Regions from separate parts of the Cytobacillus sp. SAFR-174 genome, predicted to be linked through region 3. Evidence: riboswitches for the same ligand, from Rfam matches in the RefSeq annotation. Region 3 holds a riboswitch; each other region holds the start of a gene.
What was found. Region 3 has a riboswitch for S-adenosylmethionine ahead of ACTHRG_RS07705 (methionine ABC transporter ATP-binding protein). Riboswitches for the same ligand answer to the same signal wherever they lie in the genome.
Positions count from the first base shown of each region.

Region 1: it holds a riboswitch for S-adenosylmethionine, as region 3 does, so the genes downstream of both, ACTHRG_RS00295 (2,3-diketo-5-methylthiopentyl-1-phosphate enolase) here and ACTHRG_RS07705 (methionine ABC transporter ATP-binding protein) in region 3, are expected to answer to the same signal.
Region 2: it holds a riboswitch for S-adenosylmethionine, as region 3 does, so the genes downstream of both, ACTHRG_RS03725 (methionine biosynthesis PLP-dependent protein) here and ACTHRG_RS07705 (methionine ABC transporter ATP-binding protein) in region 3, are expected to answer to the same signal.

Region 1 covers NZ_JBQCMZ010000001.1:58,420-64,795, reverse strand. The annotation lists gene ACTHRG_RS00305 (methylthioribulose 1-phosphate dehydratase) at 20-655, opposite strand; gene ACTHRG_RS00300 (2-hydroxy-3-keto-5-methylthiopentenyl-1-phosphate phosphatase) at 652-1,314, opposite strand; gene ACTHRG_RS00295 (2,3-diketo-5-methylthiopentyl-1-phosphate enolase) at 1,307-2,539, opposite strand; SAM riboswitch class I at 2,625-2,728, opposite strand; gene ACTHRG_RS00290 (pyridoxal phosphate-dependent aminotransferase) at 2,816-3,988, opposite strand; gene ACTHRG_RS00285 (carbon-nitrogen family hydrolase) at 4,134-4,919, shown strand; gene ACTHRG_RS00280 (metalloregulator ArsR/SmtB family transcription factor) at 4,958-5,539, opposite strand; gene ACTHRG_RS00275 (methylated-DNA--[protein]-cysteine S-methyltransferase) at 5,652-6,152, opposite strand; gene ACTHRG_RS00270 (PAS domain-containing sensor histidine kinase) at 6,169-6,376, opposite strand, start outside.
Region 2 covers NZ_JBQCMZ010000002.1:285,850-292,225, reverse strand. The annotation lists gene odhB (2-oxoglutarate dehydrogenase complex dihydrolipoyllysine-residue succinyltransferase) at 1-733, opposite strand, end outside; gene sucA (2-oxoglutarate dehydrogenase E1 component) at 735-3,578, opposite strand; gene ACTHRG_RS03735 (hypothetical protein) at 3,893-4,132, opposite strand; gene ACTHRG_RS03730 (H-type small acid-soluble spore protein) at 4,297-4,476, shown strand; SAM riboswitch class I at 4,677-4,792, shown strand; gene ACTHRG_RS03725 (methionine biosynthesis PLP-dependent protein) at 4,869-5,981, shown strand; gene metC (cystathionine beta-lyase) at 5,978-6,376, shown strand, end outside.
Region 3 covers NZ_JBQCMZ010000005.1:207,770-214,145, forward strand. The annotation lists gene ACTHRG_RS07700 (O-acetylhomoserine aminocarboxypropyltransferase/cysteine synthase family protein) at 1-1,200, shown strand, start outside; SAM riboswitch class I at 1,341-1,444, shown strand; gene ACTHRG_RS07705 (methionine ABC transporter ATP-binding protein) at 1,597-2,622, shown strand; gene ACTHRG_RS07710 (methionine ABC transporter permease) at 2,615-3,283, shown strand; gene ACTHRG_RS07715 (MetQ/NlpA family ABC transporter substrate-binding protein) at 3,296-4,141, shown strand; gene ACTHRG_RS07720 (carboxymuconolactone decarboxylase family protein) at 4,265-4,636, shown strand; gene ACTHRG_RS07725 (hypothetical protein) at 4,931-5,083, shown strand; gene sufC (Fe-S cluster assembly ATPase SufC) at 5,417-6,202, shown strand; gene sufD (Fe-S cluster assembly protein SufD) at 6,220-6,376, shown strand, end outside.

The DNA of each region.
Region 1 (6,376 bases), on a different contig from region 3:
ATTATTTTGAGCTTTTGGACTACACTACTTTGGATAACTGTTTGGCTCTATGTTCCAGAAGCTTTAGCTGATATCGGAACAGGAATTCTGAAGCCTCCAGGATCTTTTTAGCCTCAAAAGAGGTTTTGCCCCATACTGTAATTCCGTGGTTTCTAATTAAAATTGCACCTGAGTCTTCATGTACATGGGAAGCAAAACACTTTGCCAGCGCAGGAATATGCGCATAATTAGGAATAATCGGAATCCTGAGGACAGCATCCTCTTCCCATTTATCAAATGCTTTAATGAGCTCTTGTCCTTTAAAGGTTACTGCCTCCTGGTCGCCATAAATTTCTGAGATGACGTTATTATCAATTGTATGTACATGGAGACTGCATCCAGCTTTTGTTCTTCTGTATATTTCCGTATGCAGAAGTGTTTCAGCGGATGGCTTTAAATGGGTTTCGCCCACCGGCCGGCCAAATTCATCCACCAGTAGAAAGTCTTCTGCAGTCCGTTTCCGCTTATCCTTACCGCTTGCAGTTACGAGGAATTGAAGCGGGCTTGAGCTGACCTTAATGGCCAGATTTCCGCTCGTTCCCATAAACCAGTCCCTTTCCGCGAGCTCGGCTTTAATATCTGCAAGCTCATTCCATTTTTCCTCAAGTCTGCTCATACTCTCACCTCATTTAAATTTTTTAAGACCTCAATGCAATCATAGAATGTTTCAAAAGCATTATGTTTAAGGTTCATTTCCTTGCTTTTCTCAAGCAGCAAGTCTCTTGCTATGACAAAGTCCGCCTGTTTTGCAGCCTCAAGGTCAGTTACTGAATCTCCGATTACCACTTTAAATGTGTCCTCATCCTCTAATTTCCGCATAATGGAAGGCTTGCAGCAGCCGCAATCATTTTCGCATTTTTCATCACAGCTATGGGGCCATAAGATTTTTATTGTGTCTCCGCTAAAATCTGAACCATTGCAGAACACTGCTTCAAAGGGTCCATACTTATCCAAAACGGGAGCTACAAAAAAGTCTATTCCTCCGCTTACTATATAAAGCGGTATATCTTTTTCTGCCAGATAATCGACAAACGGCTGAAAACCCTCTCTTATCTTTGCATTTTTTAAAATGAAATCAGTAAGATCACTTTTCAGTTTGCTTGGGAGAAGGGAAAACATCTTTCCTACTCCCTCTTTAATAGAAACTTCCTGCTGCAGGACTTGATTTTTTATCCCCTCCCACCCAGAAGGAGCAAAATGTTTCATAATATTGATGATGTTATCTTTTTCGGTAATAGTTCCATCAAAGTCGCAAAATACCGCTATTTTAGCCATTCTTTAAAGCCGCCTTTTTGTATCCCCATAAATCAATCGCTCTTTTTAATTCTGGGAAGTCTGATGGAGCATCGGCTAAAGAGGCTCCCTTTAAAGTTAAATCAATCGCCTGGCGGAATGCCAAACCGCCTCCTCTTGCCCCATCAGGGTGCCCGTGTACGCCGCCTCCGGCATTGATGACACTGTCTATTCCGAAGTCTTCGAATAGCAATGGCACTAAACCCGGATGGATGCCGGCTGAGGGTACCGGAAAAGTTCTTTTGCAAAAATCATTCACAGTCAGGCTATCCGCAATTGATAATGCCTGGGTTTTCTCAAGGGCTACTGACCCATAAGGTGAAGGGAAAAGAGACAAGTCTGCCCCTGCATACCTGAGCAGTTTACCTAAAAGCAAAGGATAGGAGATCCCATAAACACTTGAAGCTGAAAGGGCTCCGCTGACTGCAGGATGTGCCATGATAGACAGTTCAATCTCATCATCTTCCCTCAAAGACTGCAATACATCGAGCCCATAAGAGAATACATTGAAAAGAAGAAGATCAGCTCCAAGACTGGATGCCTTTCTTGCCTTATCTCTTAATTCAAACGACCTGCCTGTTAAATTTACGGCATATAAGGTCCGATGGCCCGTTTCTTCATAAACCTGTCTCAACACCTTTTTTCCTTCCTTTATCCGCGCTTCTAACGGTGTAAGGCTGTTTTCAAATAGTATTTCATCGTCTTTTACAAGGTCTATGCCGCCCATGGCCTGTTCCCGCAGCTGAGAAGTCAAAAAATCCATATCTTTGCCGAGCACTCCTTTGAAGATGCTCATCAGAAGAGGCCTGTCATATACATTCAATTTTTCCCTCAGCCCTTCAATCCCAAAGCGAGGTCCGGGGAAAAAATTTTTCAATTCATTGGAAAACTGCAAATCCAAAAGTTTAATCTTTCCGTCCAGTGACAGTTTCCCAAAGACTGTTGTTAATATTGCCGGTAAATCCGGACTAAAATTTACAGCAGGATAGGCAATCTTGATAATTGCTGCTGTTTCCTTACTTTCTGCATCTTTTGTAAAGGTTTCAACAGAAACGACCCTGCCTTTATGCTTCTTTAGCTGCTGCTTTTCAAGCTCCGGCAGATGGGTCCATGATCCAACTGTTAAACCTAAAGCAATCTCCTCCGCTTTTTTCTCCGGATTATGTTTTTCATCATGTATTAGGTACGCTGCAATAATTTCGCTCATGAATCTTCTTCCTTTCAATATCAAAGAATGAGAAAAATAAAAAACCTCTTCAAATAAGAAGAGGTTAGCATAGCAATCTAACATCTTCTTATCTTTCAGCTATAAGCTGCAAGATTTAGCACCGTGCTTAAGTTTAAGTCGGTTGCCGGGCTTCATAGGGCTAGTCCCTCCGCCTGCTCTTGATAAGAAAACGAAATCTATTATTCAGTTAATTTAGAAATTTAATTAGAATTATGACAGTGCTTAATACTTTTGTCAATTTAATTTTTGAAAAAATTAAAATAGATCTAATTTTTGTATTCGCCTTACCGCTTCTTTAAGTCTTTCTTCAGATGTCAGCAAACCGGCTCTCACAAATCCTTCTCCAAATTGGCCGAACCCATTGCCTGGTGCAACTGCAATATGCGCTTTTTCCAGGAGATACTCAGAAAACTCTTCAGATGTATATGATTCCGGGACCTTAAGCCATGCAAAAAAGGAGCCTTGAGGCGCTTGTACATCCCACCCGATTTCCCTGAGACCGGAAATAAATGCATTTCGTCTGGATTCGTAGATTGAATTCAACTCTTTTACACAATCCTGTGAGCCTGACAGAGCAGATGCCGCAGCTTCCTGAACAGCTCCAAACAAGCTGACGTAAAGATGATCCTGCATCAGGTTCAGTGCTGCAATAACGCTTGCATTTCCAGCCGCAAACCCTACTCTCCAGCCAGCCATATTAAAGGTCTTTGAAAGAGTATAAATTTCAATTCCGACCTCTTTTGCCCCATCTGCCTGAAGAAAACTTACTGGTTTTTTTCCATCAAATCCAATTCCGCCATATGCAAAGTCATGAACGGTGCAAATACCATGCTTTCGGCTCAATTCGACTGTTTCCTGAAAAAAATCAATGTTTGCCACTGCTCCAGTAGGATTATTTGGATAATTAAGAAACATTAATTTGGCTGAATCAAGCTTCTCAGCTGGAAATTCACTGTAAACAGGCAAGAAGTTATTTTCCTCTCTCAGAGGCATTGTTACCATTTTTGCTTTAGCAAGCGCAACTCCTGACCAATAATCAGGATATCCCGGGTCCGGAACCAATACGCTGTCCCCGGGATTTAAAAGGCATTGAGGAATTTCAACAAGCCCTGCTTTGCCTCCAAAAAGGATCGCTATTTCAGTATCTGGGTCCAAATCCACATCATATTCCCTTTTATAAAAGTCAGCTGCTGCCTTTTTTAAATACGGGTAACCCTGAAAAGGAGAATACTTATGGTTTTGAGGGTTTTCGGCTGCACTATGAAGACGCTTGACAATATGCTCCGGGGTAGGCAGATCAGGATTTCCCTGTCCCAGGTTGATGACATCATGACCCTGTTCAAGCTTTTTCCCCACCTTAGCTGTCAAAGAGGCAAAAAACTGTTTTGGCAGACTTTTTAATAGTTCTGATTGCGGATAATTAATCAAATTGTTCACCTGCTTTTAAAAAAATGATTGAAAATATAGTCACAAATGATATAACGTAAATGATAAGTTGTAAAGTAAAATTTAGAAAATTTATATCTATCGGACTAATCATAACATAAGGAAAAGATGATTGCGGGGGAGTTAAATGAAATTAAAGGTTGCCTGTTTACAAATGGATATCGCCTTTGGAAAACCTGAGAAGAATTTTATAGCGGCTGAAGCCATGTTTAATAAAGCGCTTAAGTCCAATCCGGACATTTTGGTTCTTCCGGAGCTTTGGACCACAGGCTATGATTTGACCAGATTGGATGAAATTGCGGACCAGGATGCAGCCTTTGCACTGGCTTTTTTGAAAGAGACAGCACAAAAAAATAAGGTTCATCTGATTGGCGGGTCTGTTGCAAAGAAAACATCCGATGGTATATTTAACACGCTGCTGATTGTAGATAACAATGGAGACTTTATACATGAATACAGCAAGCTGCACTTATTTAAGCTTATGAATGAGCATCTCTATTTGAAAGGAGGGTCAGCCAGAGGAGAATTTTCTCTGGACAATAGGAGATTTGCAGGAATGATCTGTTATGATATCCGTTTTCCTGAGTGGGTGCGGAGCCATACAGCAGGGGGTGCAGAAGCTTTATTTGTAGTAGCCCAATGGCCATTGGCCCGGCTTGCACATTGGCGTGCGCTCTTGATTGCACGTGCCATTGAAAATCAATGCTATGTCATTGCCTGCAACCGTTCCGGCTCAGATCCTGCTAATGTCTTTGCTGGCCATTCGATGATTATAGATCCCTGGGGTGATGTGCTTTCTGAAGGCTCTGAAACTGAAGAAATCCTTCATGGTGAAATTGACCTGGATAAAGTGAAGGAAGTCCGCAGCTTGATTCCGATTTTTGATGACCGCAAACCGGATTATTACCGCTGAGGACTTTGTTTGCAGGGGGCCCTGTCAGGACCCCCTGCTTACCCTTCTATTTTTGCCCACATTTCAGGAGGGTTTAACTCGTAAATTCCATTTTCACGGTACATATAATGGTTGATTATAAATTCTCTGCGTATAGTAGCATAGTCTTCATGATACTGTTTGATATATTCGTTAAGCTCTTTTTCTTCATATTTTTTGCCCATTTTCAAGCCTTTAATTAAGTGCTCAAAAACCATAAGTTTCTTCTTTCTCTGGGCGGGAATATTCTTCAGCTTTCCATCCCGTGTAAAGAAATTTTCAATAACCTTCTGGTTTTCTGAATTTAATTCCTCCATTTTTTTAACCTCCTCTTTGTCTGCCAATTTTGCAAGAACACCTGACTGTTGTTTCAGTACAGATTCATTCAGGTAAAAATAAACAGTATTTTTATCTCTCCTTTGATAAACAAGGTTTATTTCCCGCAGTTTATTTAGGTGATGCGTAATAGTAGGCGGGGTTAAGCCAAGCTTTCCGGCTATCGCCTGGCCATGCAGCGGCCCTTTGGCAAGGAGAAAAACAATCCGGATTCTGGTGGGGTCTCCCATAGTCTTATAAAAAGCCACTAAACGATTTAATTGCATAATACAGAGCCTCATTTCGATTATCATCTAATTAGATATTAGTCGAACATGTTATCTCTCGTCAACAAAATTTAAGAAACAAAAAAATCACCCTAAGAGGTGATTTTGACAACTATTTAGCATAATTAGCCCCTTCAAGGGATAATAATATTTCTTTAATTTCTGTCCTGCTTCCTGCATACCCGGTTAGTGATTTATTTTTGCCGATAACACGATGGCAAGGAATAATGATTGGAAGGCGATTGGCCTTATTTGCCTGTCCAATGGCCCGCACAGCTTTGTCTTTCCCTATTTTAACAGCAATGTCATGATAGCTTCTTGTCTCCCCAAATGGGATGAGGCAAAGCTCTTTCCATACTGCTATTTGGAATTCAGTTCCATTAGGGTCAATTGGGAGATCAAAGGCCTTCCTATGTCCGTCAAAGTATTCCTCAAGCTGGAGAGCACACTTTTTTAACAAAGAGTCAGAGGGATTAAATTGCAATGATGAGACCTCTTCCCCTTCCAGAAAATCAGCTTCCCCCATGTATAAAGCCAAAAGGATTCCATTTTCTGCTACGATGTAAATGTCTCCAGCCGGTGTCATTTTCTTAGAATAAACTCTGCCTGTCATTTCATTCCCGCCTTTATTATGTGGGCAAATAGATGTGGAAAACAGTTCCTTCACCCAATTTGCTTTCCACTTCAATTGTTCCCTTGTGTTCTTCTACAATTTTATATGTAACCATTAAGCCAAGTCCAGTACCTCTTTCCTTTGTAGTATAGAAAGGCTCACCAAGCTTTTTTATTTTATGTGCAGGAATTCCAGTTCCTTCATCCCCTATGGATATGTGAACT
Region 2 (6,376 bases), on a different contig from region 3:
AGCCAAGCTTAACATCGTTTTCTTCAAAGAATTTATCTTTCCGCTTCTTGCGAAGGTTCATTACATTGGTCATGTCCACTTCATTGAACGTTGTCAGCATGGCTGCTGTTTGCTGTACTTCTACAAGGCGATTTGCAATTGTCTGGCGGCGGCGGGACATTTTAATCCGTTCCACTTCTTTTCCGCCTGATGCCTGTTCAGCCGGTTTGGAAGCTGCTGCCGGTTTTGGCGTTTGAGCCTGCTGTTTTGCCTGGTTGGGATTAAAGGATTCAACATCCTGTGTTCTGATTCGGCCCAGTGGATCCCCTGTCGGCACCTGGCTCAGGTCAATGCCTTTTTCTCTTGCCAGTTTACGTGCTGCCGGTGAAGCGATTGGACGCTGTCCGCCTGTTTTTTCTTCAGCAGCAGGCTGTGCTGGCGTCTCCTCTGCTTTAGGTTCTTCAGCTTTAGCTGCTTCAGGCTTTTCTTCGGCTTTTTCCGGTGCAAGTGCAGCTTGTCCGCTTTCATTAACGATAGCAATGGTTTCACCTACATTAACCGTGTCGCCTTCCTGTGCTTTGATTTCCTGTAAAACTCCGCTATGTTCAGAAATAATTTCAACATTTACTTTGTCTGTTTCAAGTTCGACAACATAGTCACCTTTATTGACAGTGTCACCAGGCTGTTTCAGCCACTGTGCCACCGTACCTTCTGTAATGGATTCCGCCAATTCTGGAACTTTGATTTCTGCCACCTTAATTTCCTCCTTCTTGCTTGCGTGATAGGGTTTCATCTATTATGCGTGCTTGTTCTTTCTTATGAACAGTCGGGTCACCTTCTGCCGGGCTTGATCGGCGTCTTCTTCCGATGTAGGTGACATCGATATCGCTGCCTGCGATTTCTTTCAGTCTAGGTTCAACGAAATTCCATGCACCCATATTCTTAGGTTCTTCCTGAATCCAGACAATTTCATCCACATTTGGATAACGGGTTAAAATGTCTTTTATCTGATTCATTGGGAACGGATAGATTTCTTCCACACGTAAGATATGGAACCAATCCTGATCCGGATAATTTTTCAGGTTTTCGGCTAAATCAATTGTGATCTTTCCTGATCCAAGAATGATGCGTTTCACTTTTTCATGATTTTCACCTAAACCAGGCTGTTCGATTACAGATCGGAACTCTCCTTCGCTCAATTCAATTCCATTTGATGCGACAGTCGGATTGCGCAGCAGACTTTTCGGAGACATGATCACTAACGGGCGAACTTCCTCTTTTCCAAGTATGGCAGCCTGTCTTCTTAAAATATGGAAATACTGTGCTGATGAAGAAAGATTGGCAACTGTCCAGTTATTTTCAGCTGCAAGAGTCAGGAATCTTTCCAGGCGCGCACTTGAATGTTCAGGCCCCTGTCCTTCATAACCATGCGGAAGGAGCATGACAAGACCTGATTTTTGCCCCCATTTTGCTCGGCCGGCAGCAATAAACTGGTCAAACATTACTTGTGCTGCATTGGCAAAATCACCATATTGAGCTTCCCATAAAACAAGCGTTTCCGGAGCAAATACATTATATCCATATTCAAAGCCTACAACAGCGGCTTCAGATAATGGACTATTATGGACTGCGAATGAAGCCTTGGCAGTTGAGAGTTTATGCAAAGGTGAATACGCTTTTCCAGTTGTATGATCATGCAGAACAACGTTTCTTTGAGCAAATGTTCCTCTCTCTGAATCCTGGCCAGTCAGTCTGACAGGTGTACCATCAGATAGGATGGTTGCAAATGCCAGTGTTTCTGCGAGACCCCAATCAATCTTGCCGTCCCCTTCAAGCGCTTCCAATCTGCGCTGCAGAATTTTGCCGAGTTTATCAAATACCTTGAAATCCTCCGGCCATTTTAATAGTTCTTCATTGATTTGCTTGAGTTTATCAATTGAAACGGCTGTATTAATTTTTGGCAGACCCTTTTCGACAGTTTCAGGAGGATCGGTTAACTCAGCTGCCTTCTTTTCTTTTGGCACTTTTTCATAGGCAGCCTTCATTTTTTCCAGTACTTCATTATGGACGCCTTCAGCTTCCTCTTTGCTGATGATCTTTTCATTTAAAAGCTTTTCAGCATACAGCGCTTTCACGGTTGGCCGATTGCGTACAATATTATACATAAGAGGATTCGTCGTCATAGGCTCGTCCATCTCGTTATGTCCAAAACGGCGGTATCCGATTAAGTCGATGAGGATATCCTTCTGGAATTTAGCACGATATTCGCAGGCAATTCTTGCCGCTGCCACTACTGCTTCAGGTTCGTCTGCATTAACATGCATAATTGGCATTTCATACCCTTTGGCCAGATCACTTGCATATCTGGTAGAGCGGGAATCATGTGATTCTGTTGTGAAACCAATTGTATTATTGGCAATGATATGGATCGAACCGCCAGTGTTATAGCCTGTCAGCTGTCCAAGATTTAGTGTTTCTGCTACAATGCCCTGACCAGGGAATGCAGCGTCTCCATGAATGATAATGGCTAAAGCAGCTTTTGGATCTACTTCAGGATAACCGGCCTTTGTTCTGTTGTCCTGTGAAGCTCGCGTGTAGCCCTCAACCAGTGAACCTACAAATTCAAGATGGCTCGGATTGTTAGCTAATGTCAGTCTGGCAATGGTCGTATTCTCATCTTTGATCTGTTTATCCAGACCAAGGTGATACTTCACGTCGCCTGTCCAGCCGTAATTGATTCCGATGGATCCTTCAGAAGGAACCAGTTCTTTATTCGGCGCATGCTGGAATTCCGCGAAAATCATTTCATATGGCTTGCCAAGAACATGGGCAAGAACGTTTAACCTTCCGCGGTGGGCCATGCCGATGTTAATTGTTTTTGCTCCATCCGAAACAGATTCAGAAACAATTTCATCCAATAAAGGAACCATTGTATCAAGACCCTCAATGGAGAATCTTTTTTGTCCGACGAAGGTTTTATGAAGGAACTTTTCAAATTCCTCAACTTCAGTCAGTCTTCTTAAAACTTTCAGTTTTTCCGCCTTTTGCATTGACAGCTTATGGCTGTTGGCTCCTATTTTACGGCGAAGCCAGTCTTTTTCGTTTTCATCAAATATATGCTGGAATTCAAAAGCAATGGGTCCCATATAAGCGCTCTTCAGGAATTCAATTGCTTCAAGTCCGTTGCGTAAAGGGTATGTGGCATCTTTGGTAATGACACCAGCAGGGATCTCTTTTAAGTCATTTTCAGTTAAGCCATATTTGCTCAGTTCAAATAAAGCAGTTTCCGATTTATTGTTACCCAGCGGATAGATATCGGCAGCCAAGTGGCCATATGTGCGGATATTATCAGCCAGGCGAATAGCAGCAAGTGTTTTCTCAAGCTGTCCGGCATTCATTGGCTGATTTGCTGATGAAGCCATTTGTCCCGTCCCTTCACTTGTTAAAGGGGAACCATTTTTTTCAAAGTACTCTTTCATTTCAGGATCAATCGAGGATGGATCCTCTAAATATCTTTCATAAAGTTCAATAACGTAGCCAAGGTTTGGGCCATGAAATCCCTGTTCAAAAGGTCCCTCACCATTCGATGGCTTTTTCATGGAAAATTACCTCCATAACTGTTTTGTAAGTGAATAATTCAATACGTTTTTTCTCTCTAAAAGTACAATACCCATCATTAGAAGAAATTAACAATTCATTTTTACGAATAATAATATTTTTCAGAGGATAAAACGTTTCCACAGCTATTCTAACACGTAAAATCTAGTTGTACAAAGATAAAAACATGAATATAGTGGAAAACTATAAAAAATTTTTTCTAGTAATTACTTATTCTAAAAAAATGATTTGTAAAAAGGTAAACATTTATAAATATGAAATAACTGAACATAAAAAAAGCCGAAAAGTTTCGGCTTTAAAAAGTTTCTACCAGGTTAATATAGATTTGTTTCGATTCATTGGTATTTTTTCTGTTTTCTTTAAGGGAAGATTCAATGGCTTCTCTAGTATCCACGGGAAAATCAAAATGACCGCATGTTGTACATTTTTGGAATAAGCTGCCGGCAACATTCACTTCAATGCCATCAATTGTCCGGAAAACGGCTGGCCCATCTGTTTCGGTAAATCTGTGACGGCAGTGACTATGTTCTTGCATAAAAGCTTCCCTCCAAGAAATATTATTTTCCTCATTATTATAAAGGAAATATTCTGAACTTTAAAGAGGTCTACCTATAACAGTTTATGCCAGGCAAATTTTAAAAGAATAATATGTGTCTTTTTAAGGCACATTAAAATTATTCAAATTCAGGAGGTTTTTCCATGAATATAGGCAGAGCAAAAGAGATTGCTGAGTCTGCTGAAATGCACAGTGTTACTTTAAATGGCATACCGATCATCATTCAGCATGTAGATGAGCAGACTAAGACAGCACGCATTTACACTAAAGCAAATTCTGAAAAAGAAATGGATGTGTCGGTTAACGATTTGATTGAAGAATGAATACCCTAACAAAACTTTCCAGAATGTAATGGAAAGTTTTTTTGGTTCAAGATCCTCCTTATTCCTCCTTAAAACAGATTTTTAAGGCAGAAGGACTCAAGATGCCTGGCCGTATATTTTTTATAACATGAAATATTCAAAAAAGTGTTGACTATTAACGGTTTACTGTAGTAAAGTTTAGAGAAAATTTAATATTTGATTTCTTATCCAGAGAGGTCGAGGGTAAGGCCCGACGACGCCTCAGCAACCAGCAATCGTATTTTGATTGAAAAGGTGCTAATTCCTGCAAGTTTTTTAGAAACTTGAAAGATAAGAAGAATGGCTGTTTACATTAAAAAGTCTTCTTCTTATAGAAGGCTTTTTTTTATTATGATGAAGGAGTGTTTACCAGCATGTACAATATTGACACCAAATTAGCGCAAATCGGAAACAGGAGCGAATCAGCAACAGGTGCAGTCAATCCGCCTGTATACTTTTCAACTGCCTACCGGCATGAAGGCATTGGCCAGTCAACCGGCTTTGACTATAGCCGAACAGGCAATCCTACCCGCCAGCTGCTTGAAAAGGCGATCGCCGATCTGGAAGAAGGCGATCAAGGCTATGCCTGCAGTTCTGGTATGGCCGCCATCCTTACGATTCTTTCCCTCTTTAAATCAGGTGATGAGTGGATTGTTTCCAAGGATTTATACGGCGGAACCTATCGTCTGCTTGAACAGGGCTTCAAAAAATGGGGACTGCAGAGCAAATATGTGAATACGAGCACTCCGGAAAATGTTGAAGAATTAATCACCGAAAATACGAAAGCTATTTTTCTGGAGACTCCCACTAATCCGCTGATGGAAGAGACAAATATTCAGTTAATAGCTGATATCGCGAAACGGCATAATATTCTCCTGATCGTTGATAACACATTTTACACCCCCCTTCTTCAGCAGCCTCTAAAGCTTGGTGCTGATATTGTCATCCATAGTGCGACAAAGTATCTTGGAGGACATAATGATGTACTTGCCGGTTTAGTTGTCGCAAAAGGCAAACAGTTATGTGAGGATCTTGCCATGAACCACAATGCTGCCGGTGCAGTCCTTAGCCCATTTGATTCCTGGCTTTTGATCAGAGGCATGAAGACACTCTCTCTTCGCATGGAACGTCATGAAAAAAATGCCCGGGAATTAGCGGCTTTCTTATCAGACCACGCTGCCGTAACGGATGTTCTTTATCCAGGCAAAGGAGGAATGATATCTTTCCGGGTCCAGGATGAATCCTGGGTGAATCCTTTTCTGCAGAGCCTCTCCCTCATCTCCTTTGCTGAAAGCCTTGGCGGAGTCGAGAGTTTTATAACATATCCCGCAACACAAACGCATGCGGACATCCCAGAAGAGATCCGCATTGAAACCGGTGTCTGTAACAGGCTTCTGCGTTTCTCGGTTGGAATCGAAAATGCAGAAGATTTGAAGTCGGATCTTGAACATGCTTTTGCAAAGGTTTTAAAGGAGGCAGTACGATGAGTACGAATTACACATTTCAAACGAAATTGCTTCACAATAATCAAAAGTTCGACCCGGAAACAGGAGCAGTCAGTGTACCGATCCAGCATGCCTCCACTTTCCATCAAAAAGATATAGATGCATTCGGAAAATATGATTACAGCCGCAGCCTGAATCCAACAAGGGAAGCACTTGAGGAAGTCATCGCCGAGCTTGAAGAAGGGATTAGAGGGTTTGCCTTTTCTTCTGGAATGGCTGCCATTTCTACAGCATTCCTCCTCTTGTCACAGGGAGATCATGTGGTCATAACAGAAGACGTATATGGCGGAACCTATCGCATGACAACAGAAGTCCTGTCCCGTTTTGGCATTGAGCACACATTTGTTGATATGACTAATCTAGAGGAAGTAAAAGAA
Region 3 (6,376 bases):
TTCAAGAATACAGATCACGCAGCAGATCTCTTTGCCCTGAAAGAGCCGGGATATATTTATAGCAGAATACATAATCCCACTGTCAGTGTATTTGAGGAAAGAGTGGCCCTGCTTGAAGGAGGAGTGGGTGCGCTGGCTCTTGCCAGCGGCCAGTCTGCTATTACGCTTGCCATTTTAAATATTGCCGAAGCTGGTGATGAAATTGTTGCTGCATCCAATTTATATGGAGGTACTTATAATTTGTTTGCAGTCACACTTCCCAAGTATGGAATAAAGGTGAAACTGGTCGATCCAAAGGATCCGGAAAATTTCCGCAGCGCCATTACAGATAAAACAAAGGCTGTCTTTGCCGAAACGATTGGAAACCCGAGCCTGAAAATCCTGGATATTGAAAAGGTTGCCGCAATTGCACACGAAAAAGGTGTGCCGCTGATTGTCGATAACACTTTTGCTACCCCTTATCTTTGCAGGCCTATTGAACATGGAGCTGATATTGTCATACACTCTGCGACAAAATGGCTGCTCGGCAATGGTACCACTATGGGGGGAATAATAGTTGACGGCGGAAAATTCGACTGGAATTCCCCTAAGTTCCCGGGATTCACAGAGCCGGATCCGAGCTACCATAATATTGTCTATAGCGAAGCAATCGGCGAAGCAGCTTATATTATCAAAGCCCGTGTACAGCTGTTAAGAGACTTAGGGCCGGCAATGAGTGCGCAAAGTGCATTTCAGTTCACATTGGGCCTTGAGACTCTGCATGTAAGAATGAAGGAGCATGTTGCCAATACTAAAAAGGTAGTGGAATATCTGGAGGCGCATCCGGCCGTTAATTGGGTGCTCTATCCAGGTCATGAAAGCCACCCGGACAAAGAATTGGCAGATAAATATTTGCCAAAAGGAGCCGGAGCAGTGGCTGTATTTGGAATAGCTGGCGGAAGAGAGGCTGGAGCCAAGCTGATCAATAGCCTGCAGCTATGGGCACATGTGGCAAATGTCGGGGACGCAAAGAGCCTGATTATTCACCCTGCAAGCACTACTCATCAGCAGCTGGATGAAGAAGGCTTAAAGGCTGCGGGAGTTTCGGAGGATCTAATTCGGATTTCGATCGGCATCGAAAATGCAGAAGATTTAATTGAAGACCTGGAACAGGCGATAGAAGCAGCTGCAGGTCTCACATCACTTGCTGCAAAAGCGTAAAGGGAAATTTACCATTCACTTTTTTCCGAAAGTTTGAAATTTCATCGTTGACACCTTTTTAATGGCTATGATACGATAGCAAACGTAATTAAAAAACTGCTTAATTCATTTAAAGTATTAATTGAATATAGAACGTAACGCTCTTATCAAGAGAGGTGGAGGGAAGTGCCCTATGAAGCCCGGCAACCGTCAATTAGTTGAAATGGTGCCAATTCACTCAAAGCATAGCTTTGATAGATGAGAGAAAGGACTAAATCTCTTTATGCCTTTCTGCTCATGTGCAGAAAGGCATTTTTGCTTTTGCGCATGAAAGCCTATGAGGAGTAAAAGATAAGGGAATAAAAGCAGTCTATTAATTATTATCTGTATCTTTCGATAAAAGAGGTGACTATCACGTTGATTTCCATAAAGGATGTACAGAAGATATTTTCTTCAAAAAAAGGCCAGGTTAAAGCAGTTGATGATGTAAACCTGGAGGTAAAAGAAGGAGAAATATTCGGTGTTATCGGATATAGCGGTGCAGGTAAAAGTACCTTAATCCGCATGCTCAATGGGCTGGAGCTTCCTACCCATGGCAGTGTTACTGTAGCAGGCAATGAGGTTTCAAAGATAAAGGGAAGCAAGCTGAGAAAAGCTCGTCAGGAAATAAGCATGATTTTCCAGCATTTCAACCTGTTATGGTCAAGAACAGTAAGAGAAAATATTGCATTTCCGCTTGAAATCGCAGGTGTTTCCCGGCAGGAAAGGCTCAAAAGAGTAGACGAGCTCATTAAACTCGTCGGTCTGGAAGGAAGGGAAGATGCCTACCCTTCTCAGCTTAGCGGAGGTCAAAAGCAAAGGGTCGGAATTGCCAGAGCCCTTGCCAATAATCCAAAAGTGCTGCTTTGTGATGAGGCGACATCTGCCCTTGATCCTCAGACAACAGATTCCATTTTGGAGCTGCTTGTAGACATCAATGAACGACTGGGCTTAACCATTGTCCTTATTACACATGAAATGCATGTAATCCGTAAAATCTGCCATCGGGTTGCTGTTATGGAAGGCGGCCGGATTGTGGAAATCGGACCTGTATTGGATGTCTTTAAGAATCCGAAAGCTGTGATTACAAAGCGCTTTGTCCAGCAGGTGACAGAGCCTGAAGAAACGAAGGAAACAATTGATCATCTGGTCGATTTGTATCCAAAAGGAAAAGTAGTCCAATTAGGATTTGTCGGCGAATCAGCTGAACAGCCATTGATTACAAACCTGATCCGTCACTTCCAGGTAACTGTTAATATTCTTCAGGGGAAGATTTCCCAGACGCAGAATGGTTCCTACGGTACCTTATTCATCCATGTTGATGGAGAACCAGAGGAAGTTGCAAAAGCAATCGAATATATCCATTCTCAGCAAGTGGGCGTGGAGGTGATTTCCAATGCTTAATGAATGGTTTCCAAATGTGAAATGGGACTCCATGTGGGAAGCTACTGTGGAAACTCTCTATATGACAGCTATTTCTGTTATTGCAACCTTTATTTTAGGAGCGATTTTGGGGCTGCTGCTCTTTTTGACCTCGAAAGGGAATATATGGGAAAATGCAGCAGTCAATAAAGTTATCTCTGCGTTCGTCAATATTTTCCGTTCGATTCCATTTATTATCCTGATTGTATTGCTGATTCCTTTCACGAAGCTTTTGCTTGGAACAATGATTGGGGAGGATGCGGCATTGCCTGCATTAATTATTGGTGCTGCCCCGTTTTATGCCCGAATGGTGGAAATCGGCTTGAGGGAAATTGACAAAGGGGTAATTGAAGCTGCCAAGTCTATGGGCGCAAAAACAAGCACGATCATCTGGAAGGTTCTGCTTCCAGAATCAATGCCCGCCCTTGTTTCGGGAATTACTGTGACAGCTATCGCACTGGTTGGCTACACGGCAATGGCTGGTGTAATCGGTGCCGGGGGACTTGGAAATCTGGCTTATCTGGAAGGATTCCAGCGGAGCCGAAGTGATGTAACGCTTATGGCGACCGTCATTATTTTAATCATCGTATTTATCATCCAGTTTATTGGAGATATCATTACAACAAAATTAGACAAACGATAAGGAGAGATTGACATGAAAAAATGGTTATCACTTGCTCTTGCACTGGCAGTTGCACTTGTTCTTGCAGCTTGCGGCACTTCAGAAGAGGGCGGCAATGCCGGAGAAGGCGGAGATAGTAAAGATAGCAAAAAGATTACAGTGGGGGCTTCCAATGTCCCTCATGCTGAAATTCTTGACGAAGCAAAGCCATTACTTGAAGAAAAAGGCTTTGAACTTGATGTTGTAACATTCCAGGATTATGTATTGCCAAACCAGGCTCTAGAGTCTAAAGAACTTGATGCTAACTACTTCCAGCACATTCCTTATCTTGAGTCACAAAAGGCTGAGCATGGATATGATTTTACGAATGCAGGCGGAATTCATATTGAACCAATCGGTGTGTATTCCCAAAAGTATAAAAAACTTGAGGAGCTTCCAAAGGGTGCAACCATCATCATGAGCAACTCAGTCGCAGACCATGGCCGCATCCTTTCCATGCTTGAAGCTGAGGGACTTATCACTTTAAATGAAGATGTGGAAAAAACGGAAGCAACACTGGAAGATATAAAAGAAAATCCAAAAAAATTAAAGTTTGATACTGAATATGAAGCATCACTTCTTCCTCAGATTTACAATAATGGAGAAGGAGACGCAGTCCTGATTAACTCCAACTATGCAATCGATGCAGGATTAAATCCTCTTAAAGATTCAATTGCAATCGAAGATAAAGATTCACCATATGTAAATGTAATTGCAGTACGCACAGGTGATGAAGAAAAAGAAGGAATTAAAGCTCTTGTGGAAGTGCTTCGTTCCAAGGAAATCCAGGATTTCATTCTTGAAAAATATGAAGGTGCCGTTGTGCCGGTATCTGAGTAAAGCAGAAATGCAGGCGTTCACAGCGCCTGTTTTTTTTGTGGATCAGCAATCCCGCTTCCCGTATAGATTGAAAAGCAATCAAACATACTAACCTTGATACTATTTGAAATGGAGTGGAGATCGATGGAACATTATCAGGAACCTTCAAACTCAATAGAAGAAGCCCTGCATGATTATAAAGTCGGATTAGGTGTTTTTACTGAAAAAATGCCGGATTTGGCAAAGCATTATAATGCTTTTACAGAAGCCTGCTTTAAAGAAGGAGTGTTATCCCAAAAAGAGAAGCAGCTGATCGCCCTCGGCATCAGTTTATATTCTCAGGATGAGTACTGCATTATTTACCACATGAAAGGCTGCATTGATCAAGGTGCGTCTGAAGAAGAGATTCTTGAGGCAGTAGGAGTAACAGCAGCTTTTGGCGGCGGAGCGGCAATGAGCCAGGCAGTTACGCTTGTCCAGGAGGCCATGACCGAATTGAATCAGCGAAATCACTGAAAATCTTCTCCTGCTTAGCAGCAGGAGTTTTCTTTTGAAATGATGATTTTTCAGAAAATTTATAAAAACAACCATTAATCCAGAGCATTCGGCCAGTATTCTAAGGATAGGAAGTATGAAAGCGTTTCACCAGTTCTCATTCCTTATTTTGCTAAAAAAATCAGGTTTTTTCCGCTTTGTGCGGGGTATAGTGTGAGTGTTAAGATTTTAGATGTAAAACCAAATGCTGAAAAGCATAAAAACCGAAAGGATTGATTCATTATCAGTCAGTTACAGCTGAACTACACGAGTGAAATGGAAAAAGCTATGCAAGCTGCCCATGGAGTTGGATATGAAGTGTACAGCCGGAAACATGATATTCGAATGGAAGTTGAAAAAAGACGTGAAGAAGATTATCTTCAAAGCCAGCGGTTAGTTGCAGATCTTGAAAGAAAAATTCATTCCTAAGTTAAAGGTATATATAATAATGAAGTAAATAGTAACCAGTGCCAATGATGCACTGGTTTTCTTTTTGCAGTACATGAAATTACAGTACCGGGAAAAAATAGACAGGACATGCTGGTTTCCGGTAATTTCACTCTTTGATGACAAAGATTTTATATGATAAAATCTATATCTGCAGGCTTTCTAAACATTTTCGTTTGAAAAGTTTGTTTATGGTCTCAAAGAGTTGCTATGATATTTGATTTGTTATAAGATTGTAATGAGAATAAAATGAGAATAGAGATTTGCGGATGAAACCGATTTACAAATCTTTTTTTATTGACGGAGGTATATATTATGGCAGGATCAGTACTTACAATTAAAGACCTTCATGTTGCTATTGAGGGAAAAGAAATACTAAAAGGTGTAAACCTTGAGATTAAAGGCGGAGAAATTCACGCAATCATGGGGCCGAACGGTACAGGTAAATCTACTTTATCTTCTGCTATCATGGGCCATCCAAAATATGAAGTAACACAGGGAAGCATCACTTTAGATGGTAAAGATGTTCTTGAAATGGAAGTTGACGAGCGCGCACGTGCCGGCCTATTCCTTGCAATGCAATATCCAAGTGAAATCAGCGGCGTAACAAATGCCGATTTTTTACGTTCTGCAATTAATAGCCGCCTTGAAGAAGGAAATGAAATTTCTCTTATGAAATTCATCCGCAAAATGGACAGCAAGATGGAATTCCTTGAAATGGATCTTGACATGGCTCAGCGTTATCTTAATGAAGGTTTCTCAGGCGGAGAAAAGAAGCGCAATGAAATTCTTCAATTAATGATGCTTGAACCTAAAATGGCTATCCTGGATGAAATCGATTCCGGATTGGATATCGATGCATTGAAAGTTGTTTCAAAAGGAATCAATGAAATGCGCGGAGAAGAGTTCGGATGCTTAATCATCACACACTATCAGCGCCTTCTTAACTACATCACACCTGACCATGTTCACGTCATGATGCAGGGCCGCGTTGTAAAATCAGGCGGACCGGAGCTTGCACAGCGCTTAGAAGCTGAAGGATATGACTGGATTAAGAAAGAATTGGGCATTGAAGACGAAACAGTTGGGCAAGAAGCGTAAGCGTTAGGGGGATCACTATGACAACGGAAATAAAACTACCATTTGATAAGGAATATGTTAGTTCCTTTTCAAAAGATATGGGCGAGCCGGCATGGCTGACAGAACTCCGTCTAAATGCGCTTGCAGACGCGGAAAGCCTGCCAATGCCAAAGCCTGATAAAACTAAAATAGATA